2 linked regions of the Labrenzia sp. VG12 genome follow. The protein of the gene in region 1 interacts with the protein of each later gene in a pairwise test. Links are inferred from orthologs where the notes say so. Each region holds a gene or a part of one and is shown on either strand. Other genes may lie near its edges.

Evidence for each region.
Region 2: the proteins of ccmE (region 1) and CHH27_RS18295 interact in binary tests that used the Escherichia coli proteins (3 or more experiments, as listed by UniProt). The link is inferred for Labrenzia sp. VG12 from one-to-one orthologs.

What each region holds. Positions count from the first base shown.
Region 1 is NZ_CP022529.1:200,434-212,402, reverse strand. What follows is about bases 2,865-5,655. They hold ccmE (cytochrome c maturation protein CcmE), read right to left. Parts: upstream 4,590-5,655; coding sequence 4,140-4,589; downstream 2,865-4,139. Other genes in these bases: ccmI (c-type cytochrome biogenesis protein CcmI), read right to left, coding at 4,651-5,655; CHH27_RS00930 (heme lyase CcmF/NrfE family subunit), read right to left, coding at 2,865-4,102. Also shown: CHH27_RS00945 (DUF2336 domain-containing protein), read left to right, coding at 1-254; CHH27_RS00940 (bifunctional alpha/beta hydrolase/OsmC family protein), read right to left, coding at 274-1,506; CHH27_RS00935 (cytochrome c-type biogenesis protein), read right to left, coding at 1,628-2,113; more of CHH27_RS00930, read right to left, coding at 2,117-2,864; more of ccmI, read right to left, coding at 5,656-5,784; CHH27_RS00915 (hypothetical protein), read right to left, coding at 5,866-7,341; CHH27_RS00910 (RT0821/Lpp0805 family surface protein), read right to left, coding at 7,456-7,893; CHH27_RS00905 (ATP-binding protein), read right to left, coding at 8,063-9,490; CHH27_RS00900 (response regulator transcription factor), read right to left, coding at 9,480-10,148; CHH27_RS00895 (PepSY domain-containing protein), read right to left, coding at 10,227-10,505; CHH27_RS00890 (glycosyltransferase), read right to left, coding at 10,665-11,960. UniProt on the Escherichia coli protein: Heme chaperone required for the biogenesis of c-type cytochromes. Transiently binds heme delivered by CcmC and transfers the heme to apo-cytochromes in a process facilitated by CcmF and CcmH.
Region 2 is NZ_CP022529.1:3,947,958-3,960,078, forward strand. What follows is about bases 3,533-6,475. They hold CHH27_RS18295 (heme ABC transporter permease), read left to right. Parts: upstream 3,533-4,591; coding sequence 4,592-5,359; downstream 5,360-6,475. Other genes in these bases: ccmB (heme exporter protein CcmB), read left to right, coding at 3,533-3,768; CHH27_RS18290 (LysE family translocator), read right to left, coding at 3,803-4,435; ccmD (heme exporter protein CcmD), read left to right, coding at 5,364-5,546; CHH27_RS18305 (DsbE family thiol:disulfide interchange protein), read left to right, coding at 5,543-6,166; CHH27_RS18310 (thioredoxin family protein), read left to right, coding at 6,314-6,475. Outside these bases: CHH27_RS18265 (hypothetical protein), read left to right, coding at 1-361; CHH27_RS18270 (hypothetical protein), read left to right, coding at 410-1,291; CHH27_RS18275 (hypothetical protein), read left to right, coding at 1,502-2,284; heme ABC exporter ATP-binding protein CcmA, read left to right, coding at 2,447-3,100; more of ccmB, read left to right, coding at 3,097-3,532; more of CHH27_RS18310, read left to right, coding at 6,476-7,084; CHH27_RS18315 (cation diffusion facilitator family transporter), read left to right, coding at 7,403-8,242; CHH27_RS18320 (carbohydrate ABC transporter permease), read left to right, coding at 8,291-9,118; CHH27_RS18325 (HAD family phosphatase), read left to right, coding at 9,173-9,853; CHH27_RS18330 (ammonium transporter), read right to left, coding at 9,904-11,124; CHH27_RS18335 (ammonium transporter), read right to left, coding at 11,445-12,121. UniProt on the Escherichia coli protein: Required for the export of heme to the periplasm for the biogenesis of c-type cytochromes.

The sequences.
Region 1 (11,969 bases):
TTGAACAGAAATACGTGACCAATGTCATGGTCCGATACGATTCCACCGGTGTTGCCGTCCTGTGCCGTGCCATGGGCGTTGAAAACAGCGACTATCATGCCCTTTGCAAGGCGCGCGCCATGCACAACAAGCAGCCGCAATCAACCGCCGAGAACTGGGCCAACGATTACCAGTCCCTGTCGGACCGGGACGCACGTCGCCTGCTCTCCTTCATGAAGATCCGTCTGCAGACCCTGGAAACCCAGGCGGCCTGAGACCGCCTGCTTTCAGTCTTCAGGTGGCCGGGCCTACTTCCCGCGTCACAACGGCGGCACCGGTCTCAAGCGTCCTGTGCACCGGACATTTGTCAGCGATTTCCAGCATCCGGGTTCTTGTGGCCTCGTCAAGATCCCCCTCCAGCGTGATCAGCCGCTCGAACCGGTCTATCCGTCCACCCTTTTCCTTCAATTCGTCCGTGCAATCGGCGGCATGAACCTTGCCATGCAGGACCTGCGTGCCGATCCGGTCGACCTGAAGCCCTTTCCGGTCCGCATACATGCGCAAGGTCATGACCGTACAGGCCCCAAGCGCTGCCGACAGGAAACCGTAGGGCGACAAGCCACTATCGAGGCCGCCATAATCCACTGGTTCATCCGCAAGCAACCGGTGCCCACCGCAGGCGACCATCGCCTGGAATTTCCCCTGCCCCGTCTCGACAACATCGACGCCTGCCTTTTCCGCTTTGTCTCCTCCTGACGCTTCTTCATCCAGGTATCCGCTTGCCCAGCCGGCGATCACGCGGGCTGCATAGGCGGCATCCACACCTCGCGACAGAAGGTGATCGGCCTTGTCCAGGGACACGAAACTTTTCGGATGTTTGGCCGCGACGAAGATATTGGTCGCGTTGTCGATCCCGACCGTATCATCCAGCGGCGCATGCATGACCAGAAGAGCCTTGCCAAGACGGGCAACCTTGTCACGAACCGACTGCTGTTCCAGATCGTCCAGGAATTCCTTGCGAATGGTGAAGGAGCGACCGGCCAGGTCGACTTCGCCAGCCCCGTCGCGACGGATCGCGTCCTCGGCTCCCTTGAAGTTATGGATCACATGATCGGCGTCGGACGGTGCGCCAATCGTGACAACGGCGCGCGCTTCCGGGATCTCGCTTGCTACAGACAGGACTGCGGCACCGCCGAGGGAATGTCCGATCAGCAGCTGTGGCGCCTGGAAGTTCTGCCGCAGGAAGTCCGCGGCCCGCTTCAGGTCTTCCACATTGGAGGAAAAGCCGGTGGACGAAAAATCACCACCACTGCCGCCGAGGCCGGTGAAATCGAACCTCAAGACCGCTATGCCTTCTGCGGCCAGCGCACCGGCGATGTGCCTTGCCGCCGGGATGTCCTTGGAACAGGTGAAACAGTGCGCAAAGAGTGCGAAGGCCCGGACCTTGCCGGCCGGAAGATCCAGCCGGGCTGCGAGCCTGGCGCCGTGAGCGCCATCGAATTCCAGTTTCTGCGGGCGATTTGCCATCTTCAATCCCTCCAGCTTCTGCTTGGCCAGAGGTAAGCATGAGGGCAAGTCATGCAAGTCACGCCTTGGTGTGAACACTGTGACCACAGCTCGTGGACGAAGCCAGAGCAAGGTGCTGGCGTCAGTCGTCCTTGTCCAGAAGGGCCTGCAAGCGGTGTTCTTCTTCCTCGGAAAGTTTTGCCACCGGTTCCGACTGCGCCCCTGCCAGGCGGGCCGAGCGTCCGCGCAGCGCCATGAAAATGGCTATCAATCCCGCAATCAGTGCCAGTGGCCCTGCGGCCCAAAGCACCAGCGTATGCCAGGCAAATCTCGGTTTGAGCAGCACGAATTCGCCGTACCGCGACACGAGGTAGTCGATCACCTGGCCATCGCTGTCACCAGCCACGAGCCGTTCACGCACAAGGACCCGCAGATCCTTGGCCAGAGGCGCATCGCTGTCGTCGATCGACTGGTTCTGGCAGACCATGCAGCGCAACTCGGCCGACAATGCCCTGGCACGTGCTTCAAGTGCCGGATCATCCAGAATTTCGTCCGGGGCCACCGCCAGTGCGGGTGACGCAACCAGGCCAAACGCAAGGATCAGACAGGAAAGGAAAGAACGGAACATGGTCTACTCCGCGGCTGCCGGCGATGCCTGCCGCTTGCGCGCCGGTTTCGGCGCCCCGATCCTCAAACGCCGGTCGGCCATGGAGAAAACCGCGCCAAGCGACATGATCACGCAGCCGATCCAGATGAGGGTGATCAGGGGCTTGTAGTAGACCCGCACGTCTACAGCGCCGTCTCCCCGGCTCTCGCCCAGAGACAGGTAGAGCTGAGAGAACCCGACCGTGTGAATGCCGGCTTCCGTGGTCGGCATCTGCCGCGCCGTGTAGACGCGCTTGGACGGATCGAGTTCCGCGACCACCGTTCCGCCCTGCCGGATGGTGAAATGGCCGACCTCTTCGGTGTAGTTCGGCCCTCGCCTCGGCGCTGCACCGTCGAAGGTGAACTGGTAGCCCGCCACCTTAACCGTTTCGCCCGGGCGCATCGTCAGCACCTGCTCTTCCTGGAAGGCCGAAGCGGTGACAATGCCGAGCACGGTGACTCCAACACCGAAATGGGCGACAGCCGTGCCCCAGGCGGAGCCTGGCAGACCGACCAGCCGGGCGACCCCGCGCTTCGGACCGATCTCGAAGAACTTGACGCGAGTGATGATCTCCGAAACGGCACCCGCCATGACCCAGACACCCAGACCGACACCCAGCGGCGCGAGCACCATGTCGAGCCCCCAGGCCCAGAAGGCAACCAGCGTCATCACGAGCGCAAGACCTAAGGCCGCGTAGAGCCGTTGGCAGGCAGCTGCCAGATCACCGCGTTTCCAGGACAGCACCGGCCCGAAGGGGATGGCCAGCAGAAGCGGCACCATCAGCGGACCGAAAGTCAGATTGAAGAACGGCGCACCGACCGAGATTTTTTCTCCGGTGATGGCATCGAGCACAAGCGGATAGAGCGTGCCGACAAAAACCGCTGCGCAGGCCGCCGTCAGAAACAGGTTGTTCAGGACCAGGCCGCCTTCACGGCTGATCGGCGCAAACAGCCCCCCCTGCTTGAGAAGCGGTGCCCGCCAGGCGTAAAGCGACAGGGACCCGCCGATGAAGAGGCAGAGCAACGCCAGGATGAACACACCGCGCGCCGGATCGGTGGCAAAGGCATGCACGGAAGTCAGGACACCGGAGCGCACGAGGAACGTGCCGAGCAGCGACAGCGAGAAGGTGAAAATCGCCAGAAGCACGGTCCAGACCTTGAGTGCTTCGCGTTTTTCCATGACGATCGCCGAATGGAGAAGTGCGGTGCCGGAAAGCCAGGGCATGAAGCTGGCGTTTTCAACCGGATCCCAGAACCACCAGCCACCCCAGCCGAGTTCGTAATAGGCCCAGTAGGAGCCCATGGCGATGCCGAGGGTCAGGAAACACCAGGCGAGCAACGTCCACGGCCGGACCCACCGCGCCCAGGCGGCATCAATGCGCCCCAGAATAAGCGCCGCCACCGCAAAGGAGAATGTGATCGAAAAGCCGACATAGCCGACATAGAGCAACGGCGGATGGATCGCGAGGCCGATGTCCTGCAGGATCGGATTGAGGTCCGCCCCCTCAAGCGGCGGATTGGCAATCCGGTTGAACGGGTTCGAAGTGGCCAGCAGGAACAGGAGGAAGCCGGCCGTGACCCAGGCCTGCACAGACAAGGTCACCGCCCTGAGATCTGCAGGCAAGTTGCGACCGAAGGCGCCGACCAGTGCCGCGAAGAAGACCAGGATGAGCACCCAGAGCAGCATCGAGCCTTCGTGGTTTCCCCAAACGCCGGTAAACTTGTAGATGAGCGGCTTTGCCGAATGCGAGTTCTCAACCACATTCTGGACCGAAAAGTCGGAATTGAGATAAGCGGCCGTCAGCGCGACGAAGGACAGAAGCACAAGGAAGAACATTGTCACGGAGACAGGTGGCGCGATCGCCATCAGCCGGTCGTCCTTCGACAACGCGCCCCAAAGGGGCAGAACGGACTGGACCAGCGCCAGGGCAAATGCCAGCACCAGAGCGTAGTGACCGAACTCGACAATCATGCGCGTCCCTCAATTCCCCTGCAAGCAGTCTAAAGCCTTAATTAGCGGTCTCTTCGCCGCCCTGCCAGTGCCCTTGATCCTTGAGCGCTTCGGCAACTTCCTTGGGCATGTAGTTTTCGTCGTGCTTGGCAAGGACGCTGTCGGCGACAAACACCCCATCAGGCCCGATGATGCCCTCGGTTACAACGCCCTGCCCCTCGCGGAACAGGTCCGGAAGGATGCCCTTGTAGGTGACGGCCACTGCGTTGGCGGTGTCCGTGACCCGAAACCGAACTTCCGCATTGTCCGAACGCACGACCGACCCTTCCTCGACCAGCCCGCCAAGCCGGATCCGCTGGCCATCAGGGATCGCCTGTTGCGTGATATCGGTGGGGCTCTGGAAAAACACGATCTGATCATTGAGGGCAAACAGGATCAGGCCCAGCGCAACCGCCAGAACCGCACCGGCAGACCCGATAAGTGTCAAACGTCTTTGCTTGCGTGTCATTTTTCAAACCGTCCGAAATTCAATCCTGACGCCCCGGTACTTGCACCCGTCCGGCTCGTCTTCAAGAGCCAGATAACCCGAGCTGACCAGCCGCGTCCTTGATCACCGACAATTGCTCCGGGCTTTCTTTGTAGGCTGCTAGAGCCTTCGCAAGGGCCGCTTCGGCTTCCGGCTTGTTGCCCAACACCATATAGGCGTTGATCAGGCGGTTCCATTCCTCCACTGAGCCGCCGTCACTGTCGAGACGCGACGCAAGACCATCGACCATGTTCATGATCATGGCCTGGCGGTCTTCCGCTGTCATGTCGCCGGCCGCGGCGATGTCTTCCCGCGAAGAGCCAGGTCGGCTCTCCCCTTCCGGTCCCTGCCAGGTGAGTGCAGCCAGTTCCTGGCGCGCTGCCGGCACCCAGATTTCCGTTTCATCCGCGCCCTCGAGCAAGGCCTGCCAGGCCGCCACAGCGTCTTCCTTGCGGCCTTCCTGGCCAAGCGCAATGGCAAGGAAGAAGCGGGGTTTCACAGCGGTTGGCTCGAGCTCCACAGCCTGTTCAAACGCCCGGCGCGCGTCCGCAGTCACCAGACCGCGGTTCGCAATCGTGATCGCCTCGCCCATGTCGGTCAGCCAGTCCTGCCGGGGTCCCAGCAGACGCAATGCGTTGGCATAGGCATTTGCCGACGCTTCCGGTTGTCCGCGCCTGAGGTAAACGGGCGCAATGACAGCCCATCCCTGGCCGTCTTCCGGATCGTTCGCAAGATGTCTTTCAACGCGCGCCACCAGCACGTCGACTGACTGGCCTTCCGCAGGAGCGGACAAACGCGCCTGCAGCGGCTGGTCGGGCTCGCCGGGAGAACCGAGAAACAGATACAGGCCACAGGCGGCAACCGGGAGAACAAGGAGCGCCACGCCCTGTGCCGCTCTCAGGCGTGCACCTTGATGAGATTGCCGGGGTTCGTCTGCCGCGCGCTGGTTTGCAGCCAAAAGCCGACGGGCTGTTTCGGTTCGCGCAGCTTCCGCAGTCTCGGCATCAATGAAGCCGCGCTCAAGTTCCGTTTCGATGGCGTTCAGCTGGTCGCGATAGACCGCCTCGTCCGCCTTTGCTGCCTCGGCAGTGTGCTGGCGGCCGCTCCGCGCCAGCGGCACCAGAACCGAGAGGGCGGCCAGAGCCGTCAGACATGCTATCAGAATCCAAAATACCATGAGCGCACTATAGAACGCTCAATGACGGCAAAAGCAAGAAGGCTATGATGTGACCGGCGGTCGCGGCTGCGTTTGTCCGCCCTAACGGCGCCCGAGGGCGTTCGCCACCAGTTTGCGTTCCGGATTGGAAACTGTTTCCGCGGCCCCCTTGTTGGCCTTGGACACTGCCGACTGCCGGCTTCTGCGAAGCTGGGCCGCATATTCATCGCCGAAATAGATTTCAGACAACAGAATCGCGACGTCCGCGGCGGCCATCTGGGCCTCCATCTGCGGTCCGCGGGCCTTGCCGATATCCGTGATCAGCGAACGTGTCAGGATTTCGAGTGTCTGTTCAACGGCCTGACGCGTCCGCTTGCCGATCTCGTTCACCGCGAAGGTCTCGGAAGCATTGCGCACCATTGTGACCACCCGCAGGGCTCTGACCGCGTCGTCAATTGCGACCTGATCTTTCTGAAGCGTACCGTTCTTGTCGAACTTCGGCACTTGCAGGGCCCGGCGAACGCTGCCATGCGCACTGTTGAGCTCACGCGTGACAACATTAGAAATGCTGCGCTTGGTCTCCGCAAGCTGCTTGTGCCACTTGCCGGTGACCGACAGATCCATGTCGCGTTCCACGCCCCTGACAAGCAGGTGGTATTCCGACAGGGCCTGGGAAAAGGCAACCGGATCCGGATTGTGATTGCGATGTTCCAGCGCAAGGATCTGCAACCGCTCCGCTTCACTCATTACCACATCGACGAACGGCGCGAATTGCGAGTTCGCGATGGCTTTCGGGTCGCTGTCGCCGTTGAGACGACCGGCAAAGGCACACAGGGCCGACGGCGCGTCGGCACGTTCCACAAGAGCAGCGGCGACGACAGGGACATGGTCTGGAAAGCGTGTCGAACACTTGTCGACCAGACGCAGGACATCCGTGTCCCGTTTCAGCCTGTGTTCGTTGATCCGCTCCGGAATGGTCTGCAGAAACGGCACCAGCCAGCGTTCCGCCGCGAAGATCTTCTGAATGTCCTTCAGCTCCGCCATGCCGCGGGCTCCACCCAGCTCGGCGGCAATCCGGCGATGTTCCTTTTCCGAGACTTCGGCCCGATGCAGCTTTTCGCCAATGGCTTCCACTGCGCGCGTCCGCAGGGCCTGAACCAGCGCGTCGATGCGCTCACCGCTGACAGAGGCGTTGCCGGCCTGCTCGAGAACGATGCGCACATCGGCAGCCATGACGTCCCTGCCGAGCCATTTCCAGACACGGTCGAGCATACCGCGGTAAATGCGCCCTTCCTGGCGGTGAGGCAGCATTTCGTTGATGAGGAAATCGTCGAGCGGCGCAAAGAACATGCGCTGGATCTGGCCGCGCCGCTGGTCCCCACCCGGCAAATCGGGTGTGACCGGCTGCGGCTTGCGCAACAGGGTGACGGCCGCCGACAGGATCAGCTGAATATGCGGGTCGGCGTCCTTTTGAACCTTTGCCCGCTCAAGGTTACGAACCAGGGCCTCAACCGCTTTTGGGCTCAGGCTGCTCAGGTAGTTCTTCAGTTTTGTTTCAAGCTGGTCCGAATAGGTCATTCACAGCGTCAACATCGCGATCGATAACCCGGCAATATTAACGCTGTAACACTTAAACAAGTGTTGAGAAAAAATGCAGAGATTTGAATGACCTTTGAATGATCAGGCGTCTGCTCAGCCAATCACTTGCCAGTTGCCACGTTCTGTTTCGCAAGCGGCGCCCCGCGCCTTGAGGACCCGGCCGTTCAGCACCATTTCATGGGTAAATTCTCGGCAGCTGGTGTCATTGACAAAATAGACCGGCCCCGGCCTGACCTGCCCGCTGCGCCCGGTGCGCTCGTTCTGCCAGGCGACGGACACACCGACACCCCGTGCACGCAGCGCCCGGTCCTGTGCCGCTTCGGCAGCCTTGCGGTCCGAAGGGTCCAGCGCGTCGCCGAACTCGTTGTTCACAAGCACCGATATCGCTGTGTTCGCTTCGGTTCCGGACACATTTGCATTGGGGTCGCCAAAAAAGGATCCCCAGCCGCCCGCATCCCTCGAACCGGATGTCATCGAACAACCGGCAAGGATCGTGGCAAGAGCAACACATGTGGCACCGCGCAATGGCATGCTGAACAGCTCCCAATGGGTGTTTGGACCGGCGATGCCGGTGGGTGAATCAGTGATATTTTCAATTTGTGGCCGAACTTGGCCACAACCTAGCCTTTATTCCTGTGATCTGCGTCACATTCTATCACAGTCCGGTCAACAGACGCTCCCGTGATCCATTTCCCATCCCCTATTCCCTGCGCAAGGCCGGAAGCACCAGGCGGGCCTTCAATCCACCCAGGTCCGATCCGTCAAGCGTGAAACTGCCGCCATAGAGCGCCGCCAGATCGGCCACGATCGACAGGCCCAGCCCGGTACCAGGGACGGTTTCATCAAGGCGGCGGCCGCGTTTCACGGCTTCGGCACGCTGGTCGGGGGTCAGTCCCGGTCCGTCGTCTTCAACAATGATCTCGAACATGTCCCGGTTGGTGGCGGGATCGTCCAGTGCAGCGACCCGAACACGGACCCGGGAGGCAGCCCATTTGCAGGCATTGTCGATGAGATTGCCGCTCATCTCTTCAAGATCCTGGGCTTCGCCTCGAAACCGGATGGAGGTTGCCTGGTGAAACTCCGGCTCGATGCCCTTGTCGCGATAGATCTTGCCCATGGCGCGAATCAGCCGGGCGAGAACCGGCTCGGTGTCGCAGGACACCCCGATGACCCGGCGCTGTGCAGCCATGCGTGCGCGTTCCAGGTGATGCTGGATCTGGGTCGACATGATCGTTGCCTGTTCGGAGACCTTTTCCGCCAGGGGGCCTCCGGAGGCGCGTGCCTCGTTCGAAATCACGGAGAGCGGCGTCTTCAGACCGTGGGCCAGATTGCCGACATGGGTCCTGGCACGTTCGACAATTTCCCTGTTGGAGACAATCAGGGCGTTCAACTCCACAGCCAAGGGTGCGATTTCCCGCGGCAGCGCCTCGTCAATCTTGTCAGCGTCGCCCTGGCGCACGGCCGCAAGCGACGCCTTCAGGCGAAACAGTGGCCGCAGCCCGACCTTGACCTGAAAGAAGATTGCCAGGATCAGGCCGAGACCGACAAGGCACAAGGTCAGGGTAACGAGGCGGGCGAATTCGGAAATGTCTGCCCAGAACCCGGCCGTCGCTGCACCAACCGCAATGACATAGGGCGTTTCCTCGATCGAAATCTTTTGTTGCAGGACACGGATTTCATCTCCGGTCGGCCCGGCAATAAAGCCTGCGCTTTCCTCCGCTTCGCCCATGGCCGGTGTGTTCAACGGATCGCCGACAAGTGAATCGGAGGCATAAAGAATGGCCTGGCTGTCGCCTTCCCGAACCGTCCAGTACCAGCCTGACAGTGGCAAGGAGAAGCGCGGATCACCACGATAGGTAGGTTCCGTGACGGTCGTCTTGGCGACACCCTTTACAAACGTCGTGTCGGTTTCGAGCATCTCCGCAATGAGGGCCTTGATATGCACGTCGAGCTGGGCATCGAACGCCCGCTCGCTCGAGCGCTGATAAAGGCTCACCAGGAACACACCGGCCAGGGCCAGGGCGATGATGGACCAGACCGCGGCCACGACGACCAGACGGGTGGCAAGTGACCGCTGCGGCCGGGCTGCCGTCCGGTTCGCGTCTTCTCCTGTAGGGTCAGTCGTCACTCGCCGCTCCGAGGCGATAGCCGAGGCCGCGAATGGTTTCGATCATGTCGGAGCCGATCTTCTTGCGCAGCCGCCCGACAAACACCTCCACCGTGTTGGAATCACGGTCGAAATCCTGGTCGTACAGATGCTCGGTCAGCTCGGTTCTGGAGATCACCTTGCCCTGGTGGTGCAAGAGGTAGGACAGCAGCCGATACTCATGCGAGGTCAGCTTCACGGAACTGCCGTCAACGGTGACCTTGCCGGCCCGCAAGTCAAGGCGAACCGGCCCGCAAGTGAGTTCGTTGGACGCATGGCCAGCAGCACGCCGGACAAGGGCGCGCACCCGCGCCAGGATCTCTTCCATGTGAAACGGCTTGGCGACATAATCGTCAGCACCGGCATCGATGCCGGCGACCTTGTCCGACCAGCGGTCACGCGCCGTCAGAATGAGAACCGGCATCGTGCGTCCGTCCCGGCGCCAGTTCTCCAGAACCGACAGACCGTCCAGCGTCGGCAGGCCGAGATCGAGGACGACCGCGTCATAGGGTTCGGTATCCCCCAGGAAATGGCCGTCTTCGCCGTCCGTCGCACTGTCGACCACGTAGCCCGCCTCTTCGAGCGCGGTGACAAGCTGGCGGTTCAGGTCGGTATCGTCTTCAACAACAAGGATGCGCATAAGGTCAAACTTTTCAATGAACTGGGCTGAAACCGGAGATCTTCCGACGGATGAGCGGGTACCTGACGTCCTTACAGGTTATCTGCTGGCATTGACTGTGACAGTTGTCACCTTGCTACCATTCTTGACCGAAACCACGTAGACGTAACCGCCTCCCTGCTGGCACAGTTGAGCCTTGAGGACCTCCCCCTTGACGCGGCCGCGCACGGCGCCAAATGTCGCCGCCTTGCCGCTTGCCACAACCTGCTGGGCTTCTCCCTGCGACAGGCATGCAGCCTGGGCGGGCGTGATCAGGGCAAAGATCAATACGAAAAAGGCGACAATCTGTTTCACGATGGTGATTCCGGTTCTGCTCACGAAGTCTTGTGCAAGGTGTATTCAATTCCACCTGAACGCAAGCTGAACCAGCCCTTCGATCTGTCGAAGAAGGTCCCCCATACGGGTCGAAGAATACGGTTTCGGGACAGAACAGGTTTCCCCTGAGCCCAATGACATCTGAACGCTCGCCCGTGTCTTCTACCCCAGCATGATGTCATCGGTCCTGAGATCATCGTAGCGGCCCTTGAAGTGCTCGAACACTTGCAACGTCCGGCGGGCGATCCCCGTCCAGCCGAAGACACGCCGGGCGAAGCGGGCTCCTTCAACGGAAAGCTTCTCACGCAGCCATGAGTATTGCATCGGCATGTTCAGCATGGCAGCGAACTCGTCCGGGCGCTTCGGATCGGCAACCAGGGCATGGCGGCCAAACTCGATCTGCTCGAACAGGCCCCCGTGGATGGTCACGACCGTGGGCGTGCCGCAGGCCATGGCCTCCACGGCCGTCATGCCGAAGGGTTCATAGCGCGATGGCAGCGCAAAGATCCCCGGACCGCGGTAATAGTCTGCCAGATCTTCATCCGCCACATAGCCACGCCAGCTGATCGCGTCCGAGACGCCCTTTTCTGCAGCGACCTGCTTCCACTGCGCCAGAAGCGCCTTGTCACTTTGCGAATTCGCCCCGGCAGCAAGCACCAGCCGCGCATCCGGCTGCAGCTTCAACAGGCTCGGCAGGGCCTCAATGACCAGATCATACCCCTTGTTCTCGGCCGCACGCCCGACAACATAGATGTCCGTCTCGCGAAAATCGTGCTTGCGACGCGCAGAGGCGACATTGTCCGGTGTCGCCGGCGTGAAACGGCCTTCGTCGATGCCCGGCGGGATCATTGTGATGTGATCCCGCGGCATCTGGTAGTGTTCAACGATCAGGTCTGTTTGCTGCTCTGTCGTGGCGATGACGTGATCGCAATTGCGATAGAGCACGAATTCCTTCTGTATCCGCTCCTCGAAGCGATACCCGGCCATTTCCTCGGCCCCCGCCCCGGCCATGTCATGCTGTTTCCACCAGCCCAATGAATGCGGCGTGTGGATATGGGGAACCTGCAGTTCCTCGGCGATCTTCTGGCCCGCAACACCTGCATCCCAGTAGTGGGAGTTGATGACATCATATTCCAGCTTGCGATGGCGGATCATGGCAAGTGCATTGGTCACGAAGTCACCGTACCAGTCATGCATGTCTTCCTTGCGGATGAATGCCTTGCCGCCAAAGGGAATCCGCACCACCCGAAGGTTCTCGTTGATGACATCTTCTGCGGGTTGATCCTCGAACTGCCGGGTCAGCACATCGACCCGATAGCCGAGCCGGGCAAAGCGCTTCGCCAGTTCGAGCACGAAGACAACCTGGCCACCCGTGTCCGGTTTGCCGAGCTCCGGCGACCCCGCCACATAGCCGTGCAGCGAGATCATCAAGAGCGATCCGATGTTCTGTTTGGTCATGCCAGTCAA
Region 2 (12,121 bases), 3.7 Mb from region 1 along the record:
TCTGATCCCCGGATTGTGGGTCTATGCCGTGTTCTCTGTCATGGAACCGGCAGTCGTGATCGAACGACTGGGCTATGGCGGCCTTGGCCGCAGCGCGGAACTCACCAAAGAATACCGCTGGCCGATACTGGGCGCGCTTGTTCCCATCTTCATCTGCATGGCCCTGATCTTCGTCCTGGCCTTTTTCATCGTCGAGACGCTGGGATATCAGGGCAACCTGATTGTGTCGGTTATCCTGTTCTCGACCATCGCCGCAGTTGGAACCAGTCTCCTCAGCGTCTTTGTTTCGCTGCTGTATGCCCGCCTGCGTGAAATCAAGGAAGGCGTTGGCGTTGACGAGATCGCGTCAGTTTTTGACTGACCTCTCGCCCCCCCAAGCGCTCATCAGGAACAAGAGGCCTGACCCGTCATGCCGGATAACTCATCCATCAGGCAGTATTATCTCAACCGGCTCGATGACACTCAGGACGGTCAGAAGCCCGGCCCCAAGGTCCCTCTTGGCATCGGCAGGCTGATTGCCGACTGTTTTGCCATGCTGTTCCGGAAGTTGCCGATCGTGCTTGTCCTCAGCTTCTGGCCAAGCCTGCTGGGCGTGCTTCTGTCCGGCTCCCTGGTTGGCATCAGATACACGATCGGGTTTGAAGACGTGGCCTCTGGCACTGCAAGCGGGCCAATACTTCTCTCGGCCCTTGTCGATATCCTGGTTTATGCGGTGGTCACCGCATTGCTGGTTCGGCCTGTTCATGATGTGAAGTTCAACAGGCCGGTCCGCATCAGCCGGGACCTCGTGCCGGCGTTGAAAAGTGTTTTCCCGATCAGCCTCTTGATCCTCGCCCAGACGTTGATGGTGATGCTTGGCGGCCTGTTGGCGCTGTTCATCCCCGGTTCCGTCTTGTTTGGCATCATTGGCTTTGTGTTCATCGGGCTTTTCCTGATTGCCGTCATCTGGGCCTACGCCGCCTGGAGCGTCATGCCTGCCGCCGTTGTTGTGGAAGGGGCGGGCTTTCAGGGCCTCAGCCGCAGCGTCGCTCTCACCAAAGGCTATCGCTGGCCAATCGTCGCTGTGATTGCACCGGTCTGGATCTGCTCCGCCCTGGTCGTTCTGGCCACAGCCGCCTTGACCGGTCTCGTTGAGAGCATTGCGGGCCTGTCGGCAGCTGTCGTCCTGTTCGCGGTCGCGGATGCCATCGGCACGAGCCTTGTCGGCATCATCGTGTCGATCCTCTACATCCGCCTGCGCGAAATCAAAGAGGGTATCGGCGTTGATCGCGTCGCCGAAGTGTTCGACTGAACAATGCGCGACGTTACATATTTATAACCGACTGAAAGTCACTTCAGCACATTGCAGGAACCTGCAAGAAACAACAATGCACTGCTTGAGCCACACACCTATTAGACTTATGGTGTAGCCGCAAAAAACAAGAAAGCGCCGTTCCGGCGACCTCTAAACTGAACTTCAAAAACCTCTTTTCAAATTTTCTATACCAAACGGAGTAATCGAATGACGGATGCGACCACGGCCCAGCCAAAGGCCCCGCTCGGAGTTGGTTCGATCATCGGCGAAAGCTTTTCGATCCTCTTCGGACACATCCTGCAGATCGTTCTGATCGCCTTTGTCCCGACCTTGATCGGATTTCTAATCTCCGGACTGCTGACCGGATTCGACGTGGCGCTGGGTGTCCAGGAGCCCGATTTCAGCAATCCCGGCGCGGGTATCGGGACGGCTGTGACATTTGTCATCAACATGGTGGTTTACGCCATCACCACGGCCCTGCTTGTCCAGCTTGCCTATGACGCAAAACTGTCCCGTCCGATCCAGATCGGGCGTTACATCGGTCCCGCACTCAGCGCGGCCTTCCCGCTCGCCATATTGACACTTGTCGTCACGGTCCTGCTTGTGATCGGCTTCATGCTGCTGATCGTGCCGGGCCTTTGGGTCTATGCGGTATTCTCCGTGCTTGCACCGGCCATCGTCATTGAGCGTGTCGGTTTCGGCGGCATGGGCCGCAGTGCAAGGCTGACCAAGGAATATCGCTGGCCGATCGTGGGTGCGATCATTCTCGCGTTCCTGATCGTCATGATCCTTCAGATCATCGCCATGTTCGTGGTCGGACTGATCGCCCTGGCCGGTACTGTCGGAATGATCTTCGCGGTGCTGCTGATGGTTGTCATCTCGACCCTGGGCGCCGGTTTCCTAAGTATCCTGGTTTCCCTGCTCTACGCCCGCCTGCGTGAAATCAAGGAAGGCGTCAGCGTCGACCAGATCGCCTCCGTCTTCGACTGATCCGGACCGGCGAAGCCGAACTGGGGCTGACCCCGCTCTGAAAACACGATCCCCGCCTTGAGTCTTGACCAAGATTAAGGCGGGGATTTTTTCTTGCGTCATCAAGGGACCTGACCCTAACAAGAACAGTCCCTTGTCTCCCGGAGCAGTCCGCTGAAACTCATCGCCGAAAACCTGACCATCGACCGTGGCGGCCGCCGCGTGTTCCAGGATCTCTCATTCACGCTGGAAAGCGGCACGGCGCTGGTGGTCACCGGCGCCAACGGCATCGGCAAATCGTCTCTGCTGCGCACCCTTGCCGGCCTGGTGCCCCTCGCCGGTGGTACCTTGCGGATCGAAGGCGGTGAGGATGATCGGCCGGCGGAAGAGCACGCGCATTATTTCGGCCATCAGAATGCGGTCAAGGCCGCCCTCAGCGTCCTGGAGAACCTCGATTTCTGGAAGAGTTTCACCAGCCCGGTTCAGGCGGTCGGGTTTCAAGGCACCTCGATTCCGCCGGAACAGGCCCTGAAACTGCTGACCATCGGTCACACTGCCCGCCTGCCTGCGGGCTATCTCTCGGCCGGCCAGACGAGGCGATTGGCCCTTGCGCGGCTGCTGGTCACGGCACGGCCGGTCTGGCTGATGGACGAACCGACCTCCGCGCTCGACAAGGCGTCCGAAGCGGGCCTTTTGAAACTCATGAACCAGCATCTGGACGATGGCGGCATGATTGTAACGGCAACCCACACGGAACTGGCGCTTTCCCGAACCCGGGAACTGCATCTCCAGGCGGCTGAACCCGCACTCGATTCTGCCGGGGAGATCCTGGCATGACGTCCTGGAGCTTCGCCCTGTTTCAGCGCGACCTGCGCCTTTCCGTTCGCATCGGCGGCAGCGCACTGGTCGGCGTCCTGTTTTTCCTGGCCGTTGTGACCGTTATCCCGTTTGGCGTCGGCCCGGATCTCAATCTTCTGGCGCGCATCGGCCCCGCCATCCTGTGGATCGGCGCATTGCTGGCGACGCTGCTGGGGCTGGATCGCCTGTTCCAGGCGGACAGGGAAGACGGCACGCTCGACCTGATGCTGATGGCCGGACGGCCGCTGGAACTGCTGGTTCTGGTCAAGTGCCTCGCCCACTGGGTGGCGACCGGCCTGCCTTTGGTCATCGCGGCCCCGCTTCTGGGCATTTTCCTCAATCTCGACCCGGTGGCCATGGGCGCCGTCACGCTGACGCTGCTGGTCGGAACGCCTGCCCTCACCCTGATCGGGGCAATCGGCGCCTCCCTGACCGTGTCCCTGCGGCGCGGTGGCCTGCTTCTGGCGGTGCTGGTCGTGCCGCTGGCCATTCCGGTCCTGATTTTCGGCGTCAGCGCGACTGACGCCGCGCTGCATGACCCGGTTCCCTTCCTGACACCGTTCCTGATCCTGTGCGCCCTCAGCCTCGTCGCCGCCGTGATTGGCCCGTTGGCGTCTGCGACAGCGCTGCGTTTTTCCGCCGATTGAGAGACCTGCTGAAAGCCGCCCGTTCCCTTTCCAGCTACTGCCTGTCGCCGGTCGCAATGCGGATCGCCAGCAAGGCAAACACGCCTGCCAGAAGGTAGTTCGGCAGCTTGCGCAGCCGTGAGACCCGCCCGAGATGGACGCGAAAATGTCCCCCGAGAAGGACAACCGCTCCATTGACCAGAAGCCCGATCCCGTTCAACACGGAGGCCAGCACCAGCATCTGGAACGTGATGCCCCCCGAGGCCGGCGTCACAAACTGTGGAAACAGCGCAATCACGAACAAAGCCATCTTGGGATTGAGCAGGTTTGTGGCAAGGCCGTCGAAAACGATCCGTCGGCCCGAAAGCCGGGTCGGGCATGTCTCCCGGGTGCCTATGAGTGGCGCGGCACGCAGGGACTTGAGGGCCAGATAGAGCAAGTAGAAACATCCCGCCCATCGAACCGCCTCATATGCCGCCGGAACAGTTGCAAGGAGCTGTGACAGCCCGAGCGCAGCTGCAAGGGCATGACAATACGTTCCCAACACAATTCCAAGATAGGTCTGAAAACCCGCGGATCGCCCCTGGGTGATGCTTCTGGAAGCGATGAGCAGCATGTCCGGGCCCGGCGTGGCCGTAAGCACAAACGAGGCAAGGGCGAACAAGATAAGCGTGGAAAGGTCCGGCATGGTTAAATCCTTGAGATTGGAGCCGGAATCTCCGTTTATCAGTTTCCTCTGCCATTTCAAGCGCAAAGCGCTTCAAGGCCAATTGACCAAAAGCAATGCGCTGCTGTGTCACTCTGGTCCATTGAAGCGGACGCAGCTCTAGATTAGAACGGTTCCATGGCAATCTGGGATTATGCAAATCCGACGCGCTTCTTGAGGCTGGTGCAGGTGGTTCTGCCCTGGCTGATCGGCTTGTGCGTCCTCTCGTTCGCGGCCGGTCTTTACCTCGGCTTTTTCGTGGCGCCGGAAGACTATCAGCAAGGCGACACCGTCCGGATCATGTATATCCACGTACCGTCGGCCTGGCTGGCCATGATGTGCTACTCGGTCATGGCGATCGCATCTCTCGGCACTCTGGTCTGGAAACATCCGCTCGCCGACGTCTCGGCAAAATGCGCTGCACCGATCGGCGCTGCCTTTACCTTCATGGCGCTGGTGACCGGCTCGCTCTGGGGCAAACCCATGTGGGGCACCTACTGGGTCTGGGATGCGCGCCTGACCTCCGTGCTGGTGCTGCTGATCATGTATCTGGGCCTGATGACGCTGTGGCGCACCATGGACGACCAGATCAAGGCAGGAAAGGCGGCAGCCGTCTTGACCCTTGTCGGTGCGCTGAACCTTCCGATCATCAAGTTTTCGGTCGACTGGTGGAACACGCTGCACCAGCCTGCCAGCGTCGTCCGCATGGACGGCCCGACCATTCACCCGGACATTCTCTGGCCGCTTCTGATCATGGCCATTGCCTTCACGTTGCTGTTTTTCGTGCTGCACCTGATGGCCATGCGCAATGAAATCCTGAGGCGGCGGGTGCGCCGGCTGCGCCAGCACGCGGCAAGCGCCGCTCAACCCGGCACGGCAACCGCTGCCGCCCAGCCTGCGGAGTAACCCCATGGATCTTGGACCGCACGCCGGTTTCATCATCGCGTCCTATGGACTGTGCGCCCTGACGGTACTTGGTCTGATCGCGTGGGTGCGCATCGACAAGGCCCTGCAGGAAAAGGCCTTGAAGGAACTTGCCGAGCAGGGCGTCAGCCGTCCGCGGGAAGAAGAAAAGGGTGATCTGGCAACATGACCTCCCCCGATGCTGATGCCGGGCCCTCCACGGACGCCGCAGAAACACCGCCGAAACGCGGTTTCCCCGTTCTGGTCCTGCTGCCGCTTATCGTGTTCGCAGCACTGGCCGCCCTTTTCCTGTTCCAGCTGACCCTGGGAGGAGACCCGCAGAAAATTCCGTCTGCGCTGATCAACAAGCCGGCCCCGGAGTTTGTTTTGCCTCCGGTGGATGGTCTTGTCGAGAACGGCAGGCAAATGCCCGGCTTTGCCAGCTCGGACCTTGTCGGGAAGATATCGGTCGTGAATGTTTTTGCCTCCTGGTGCGTGCCCTGCCGCCAGGAACACCCGTTGCTGGAGGAACTGGCCAAGGTCGACGGCATCGAACTGGTCGGCATCAACTACAAGGACAAGCCGGAAAACGCGCACCGGTTTCTCGGCAGCCTGGGCAATCCCTATGACCGTATCGGCGCGGACACGATCGGCCGGACAGCGATCGAATGGGGTGTTTACGGCGTTCCGGAAACCTTCATTGTCGATGAGAAAGGCATGATCCGCTACAAGTTCATCGGACCGCTCAGCCCGTCCACCTATCAGGAAACCTTCCTGCCGGAACTCAGGAAAGTGATGGCTGGCGGCTGAAGACCACCGCCGGCTCACTCAATTGCCTGCAATTCTCACAATTCCGCGAAATTGCCGATAAATCGAAAAAGTCACCGGCTCGTGACTCGCGATTGACTGCCCCATTGCATATTTTAAGGGCAATCAAACGAGGGATTGAGCCAAATGGTGGGAATATTGTCCCGGAAAGCGTCGCGCGCTTTCCGAACCGGACTTGTCGTCATCGCCGGAATAGTCGCTGCCGCTACCACGTCGGGTGCTGCGGGCGCGCAGCCTGAAAAGGTCGTCGAGCTGTTTACCAGCCAGGGCTGTTCGTCCTGTCCACCTGCCGACCAGCTTGCCGAGCGGCTGGTCGAGCAGGAAAAAGACGTTCTGACCGTGCTCATGCCCGTCGATTACTGGGACTATCTCGGATGGAAGGACACGCTTGCCAGCCCGGTTTTCTCGCAACGCCAGCGTGCCTATGCCAACCGCCGCGGTGACCGCTCCGTCTACACGCCGCAAATGGTCATCAACGGTGAGGAACATGTCGTCGGCAGCCGGGAAACCGATGTGCGTGCGGCGCTTGCCCGCACCGATCCGTTCACGGCCAAGGTCAGTCTGAAGATCTCCGACATGGTGGTTCAGGCAACAGTGGACGGCGACCTGCCCCAAGGTGCCAAGATGGCAACCGTCTATTTCCTGCGCATCAAGGAAGAGGCGCTGGTCGACATCGGCCGCGGCGAGAATGCCGGTCGCAAGATCCGCTATGTCAACGTGGTCCAGCAAATGCAGCCCATGGGCATGTGGTCCGGCGGCGCGGAAACCTTCCGCATGCCGAAATCGAAGCTGATGCTGAAAGGCGACGCCCGCTGTGCGATCCTGGTCCAGATCGAAGACCCGGACGGGCCGGGCATGATTGTCGGTGCGGCCGTGATGGATTGGCAGAGCGGCTTCTGATGCCCTACCGGCCAGATTGGTTCCCTCTGGCCGGAAAAGCCCAGACCGCGCAAGGTGTGACCGAAACACAATTCCTCCCGATATTTCTGAGGCCAAGGCCCCGTAACGGCTTGCGGTCCCCGCAAAAACTGCTACCCCTTGCGCGGCTCGGCCAAAAGGCGGCGAGCCGCCCATAAAAGGACAGGGCGGCCGGATTGCCTTGGGCCGATCGCGTTCGCCGCTTTTCGCCGGTTCGGCCGGAAAGCAGATCCTCGGGGGACTGGCATGGACCTGCGCCGCAAGCTGCAAATTGCCTTTTTCAGCATTATCGTCGGCCTTGTGGTACTGGCCCTGAAAACGGGTGCCTATCTGCTGACGGGATCCGTGGCGCTTTATTCGGACGCACTGGAAACCACGGTCAACATTGCCTCCTCGACCGCCGCGCTTGCGGCTGTCTGGTTTGCTGCCAAGCCTGCGGACAGCAATCACCCCTATGGACATGACAAGGTCGAGTATTTCGCCGCCGTTCTCGTTGGCGTGATGATCGTGCTCGCGGCTCTCTCGATCTTCCGGGAGGCTTGGATCGGCTTCACGCAAGGCGAAAGCCCGGTCTATTCGTCCGAAGGCATCGCCATGAACGTGGTCGCTGCCCTGATCAACGCCGGCTGGGCCCGCTATCTGATGATCAGCGGCCGGAAGGCCAGGTCGCCGGCTCTCGTCGCCGATGGCAAGCACCTCTTGACGGATGTCGTCAGCTCCGTTGGCGTCCTGCTTGGTGTGGTGCTGGTGATGCTGACCGGCTGGAAGGTGCTTGATCCGGCGCTGGCGGTGCTCGTCGGCCTGACCGTTCTCTGGTCCGGCTGGGGGCTGGTCAAGGAATCTGTCGGCGGCCTGATGGATGAAGCCGCCTCCGGCGAGGTCCTTGAAAAGATCCGCGTCCTGATATCCGAACACGGCGAGGGTGCACTCGAAGCCCATGATCTTCGCACCCGCATCGCCGGCCGGTCGACCTTCGTCGATTTTCACCTCGTGGTTCCGGGCACCATGCCGGTCGAAGAGGCCCACGACATCTGTGACCGGATCGAGGAAGCCATTGCCGAAGATGTGCCCGGCGCGCGCATCACCATTCATGTGGAACCCGAACACAAGGCCAAGCATTCCGGAATTGTCGTGCTCTAGGAAACCCATGCCGAACCGTCAAACAGCAAACCACCAGGCAGCTAACTGATGCCCTCCTGGCAGCGATGGCAGGCCCAGCTGGCGGATCACCTGATCCTGATCTGCGGCGCGCTGTTCATGGTGGTGCCCGTCTGGATGCTGGTGGCGGCAACCACCCATCTTCCCGGTGCGCGACCCTTTCCCCGGCTGGATCCGGGCACCGGCGCACTGGAGAACTATTCGGGGTTTCTCACCAGCAGTGCCGGGTTTTCCGGTGACGTGACCGTGCTGGCAATGCTCTGGAACTCGTTTCTCCTCGGCACCGGTTTTGCAGCACTGAAGGTGCTGCTTTCGCTGCTGGCCGCCTATGCGCTGATCTATTTTCGTGTGCGCTTTGCCAGCGCGATCTTCGCGGTTCTGCTGTTGACACTGATGCTGCCGCTGGAATCCCGTTTTCTGCCGACATATGAGGTCGTGGCACAGCTTGGGCTGGTCAACAGCCGGTCAGGTCTGATCATGCCGCTGGTGGCCTCGGGGCTCGGCACGCTGTTCTTTCGCCAGTTTCTCCTGACAGTGCCGGACACGCTGCTGGAATCGGCAAGACTGGACGGTGCCGGCCCGTTCAAATTCCTGAAGGACATCCTGCTGCCACTCTCCGGCCCGACTGCGGCGGCCCTGTTCCTCGTCCTGTTCGTCAATGGCTGGAACCAGTATCTGTGGCCGGTCATCGTGACGACGGAAGAAAGCACCTACACGCTCGTTCGCGGCATGCAGTTTTTCGGCAATTCCAGCCTGCGCGGCCTGATGCTCGCCGTCATCGCCATGCTGCCCCCCGCACTTCTTGTCATCTTGTTTCAAAGACAAGTCGTTAAAGGTCTGTTTGACGGCTCACACTAAACTGCGCCTACCCCGGAAACGGGCGGCCTCAACCCCTTGGAAAGACAGACAAGCATGGCATTTGAAGCGATCCTGTTTGATTGCGACGGCGTTCTGGTCGATTCGGAAAAGATCTATGTCGATGTGGAACGCGAACATCTGGCACGGATCGGACTCACCTACGAGCTGGACGAATACATGGACCGTTTCCAGGGCCTTGGCAGCGATGATTTCTGGGCAGCCCTCGATGCGGATTACCGGGTTCTCGGAAAAGGGCCTCTACCGGAGAGTTTCGGGCCGGATCTCGATGCAGCGACGCTGGAACGCATCGACCGGGAACTGTCGGAAATCAGCGGCATCAAGCAGCTGCTGGAAGCGCATGACGGTCCGCGCGCCGTTGCCTCTTCCTCCCGGTTGCACCGCCTGATCCACAAGCTCAAGCATACGGGCCTGTTTGGGTTTTTCGACCCGCATATCTATTCCGGTGAACAGGTCACGAACGGCAAACCGGCCCCGGACCTGTTCCTCTTCGCCGCAAACAAACTCAGGGTGGACCCGGCAGCGACCCTCGTCATCGAGGACAGCGCCAATGGCGTGAAAGCCGGTCTGGCAGCGGGAATGACCGTCTGGGGTTTCGTCGGTGGCGGCCACAGCCACGACGGCCATGCGGAACAGCTCCATGCCGCAGGCGCCCATCGGGTTGTCGGCAGCCACGGCAATCTTTCTGAATTGCTCCGCGACCTCACGGCCGCCTGACCGCACAAAACGGGCGGCCCTGGAGCCGCCCGTTCAGCTTTCCAAAGTGCTTAGCGCCCCAGATCGTGTTCCGGATTGGCGCTGATCTTGTGGATCGAAAGATCCGCGCCCTGGCGCTCTTCTTCCGCGGACAGGCGCAGGCCCATGACGGCCTTCAGAACACCATAGACAACAAAGCCGGCTCCCAGTGCATAGCCGACGCCGATCACCGTACCGATGATCTGCGAGACCGGTGAAACGCCCCCCATGCCACCGAGGGCTTCCAGACCGAAGAAACCGGCGGCAATCGCTCCCCAGGCGCCGCAGATGCCGTGCAACGGCCAGACACCGAGAACATCGTCGATCTTCAACTTGTTCTGGCAGATCTCGAAGCCGATCACGAAGATCGCTCCGGCAACACCACCGACCAGCAGACTGCCGACCGGGTGCATGACATCGGAGCCTGCACAGACGGCCACCAGACCGGCCAGGGCACCGTTGTGAACAAAGCCGGGGTCGTTCCTGCCGACGACAAGCGCCACCAGAATGCCGCCAACCATGGCCATGAGCGAGTTGATGGCCACGAGGCCGGAGACGCTTTCCAGCGAGGCTGCTGTCATGACGTTGAAGCCGAACCAGCCGACACACAGCATCCAGGAACCGAGCGCCAGCCAGGGCAGAGACGAAGGCGGAATGCCGATCGGACGGCCATTTCGATCATAGCGGCCACGACGTGCCCCCAGAAGCAGCACGGCTGCGAGTGCGATCCAGCCGCCAACCGCGTGCACCACGACAGAGCCGGCAAAATCATGGAAACCTGCGCCGAAAGTGCTTTCAAGCCAGCCCTGGAAGCCGAAATTGCCGTTCCAGATCAGACCTTCAAACAGTGGGTAAACAATCCCGACCAGCGCGACCGTGGCCAGGCATTGCGGCCAGAATTTCATCCGCTCGGCAATTCCACCGGAGATGATGGCCGGAATGGCTGCAGCAAAGGTGGTCAGGAAGAAGAACTTGACCAGCGTCAGTCCCTGAAGCTCAAAACCTTGACCGCCACCGGACAGGGTTGCGGCATTCACCAGGAAGGTGGTTCCATAGGCGACCGCGTAGCCAACGAAGAAATAGGCAACGGTCGACAGGGCGAAATCCACCAGGATCTTCACCAGCGCGTTGACCTGGTTCTTTTGACGAACGGTACCGACTTCAAGAAAAGCAAAGCCGCCATGCATGGCGAACACGAGAATGGCCCCGACGAGGACAAAAAAGACGTCCCCGCCCACTCCTGTTTCATTCATATCTGACCCCCAGTTGGGCAAACTGCCCTTTGTTTATGCGTTTCGGGAGCCAATGCATTCAAACAGCATGCCAATTGGGCAACTGATCAAGAAAAGCGCAGAAAATCGCCGTTTTGTTGGGCGAATTCGCCAAGAGGGACTGCATTTCGACCCAGTCGAACGGTTAGACCTTGTTCAATTGTCTGTTTTTTGTGCAATCCCACGACAGGAGACAAACTTCTGTGGCGGACACAAAAAAGAGCCCGGGGTTGCCCCCGGGCTTTCCAAGTTTGCGGTCTGAGCCAATAGACCGCCTGGGAGATTTTTGTCCGCGTCTCCGATCAGAGACGCTGGGAACCGGTTCCGAATTCCGGGTAGGCTTCGACGCCGACCTCGACCTTGTCGAGACCGAGAGCCTCTTCCTCGTCGGAGACCCGGATGCCCACGGAAGCTTTCAGGGCGTACCAGACAACTGCGCTGGTGACCGTCGTGAACAGGCCGATGGAGATGATGCCGATCAGCTGCGACACGTAGGAAGCATCGGAGTTGGTCAGCGGCACGATCAGCGTGCCCCAGATACCTGCCAGCAGGTGGACCGGGATGGCACCGACAACGTCGTCGATCTTGAACTTGTCGAGCATCGGCACGGCGAAGACCACGATGGCGCCACCGACACCGCCGATGAAGACGGAAGCCCAGACGCTCGGCTGCAGCGGCTCGGCCGTGATGGCCACCAGGCCGGCCAGCGCGCCGTTCAGGGCCATGGTCACGTCGACCTTCTTGTAGAGAACCTGGGTCAGCAGGACGGCAACCACCACACCGGCAGCAGCGGCAAGGTTTGTGTTGGCAAAGATGCGCGAGATGTCGGAGACGTCACCGATGGAGCCCATGGCAAGCTGGGACGCACCATTGAAGCCGAACCAGCCGAGCCACAGGATGAAGGTACCCAGCGTTGCCAGCGGCATGGAAGACCCCGGGAACGGATGCACGGAACCGTCTGCACCGTATTTGCCTTTAC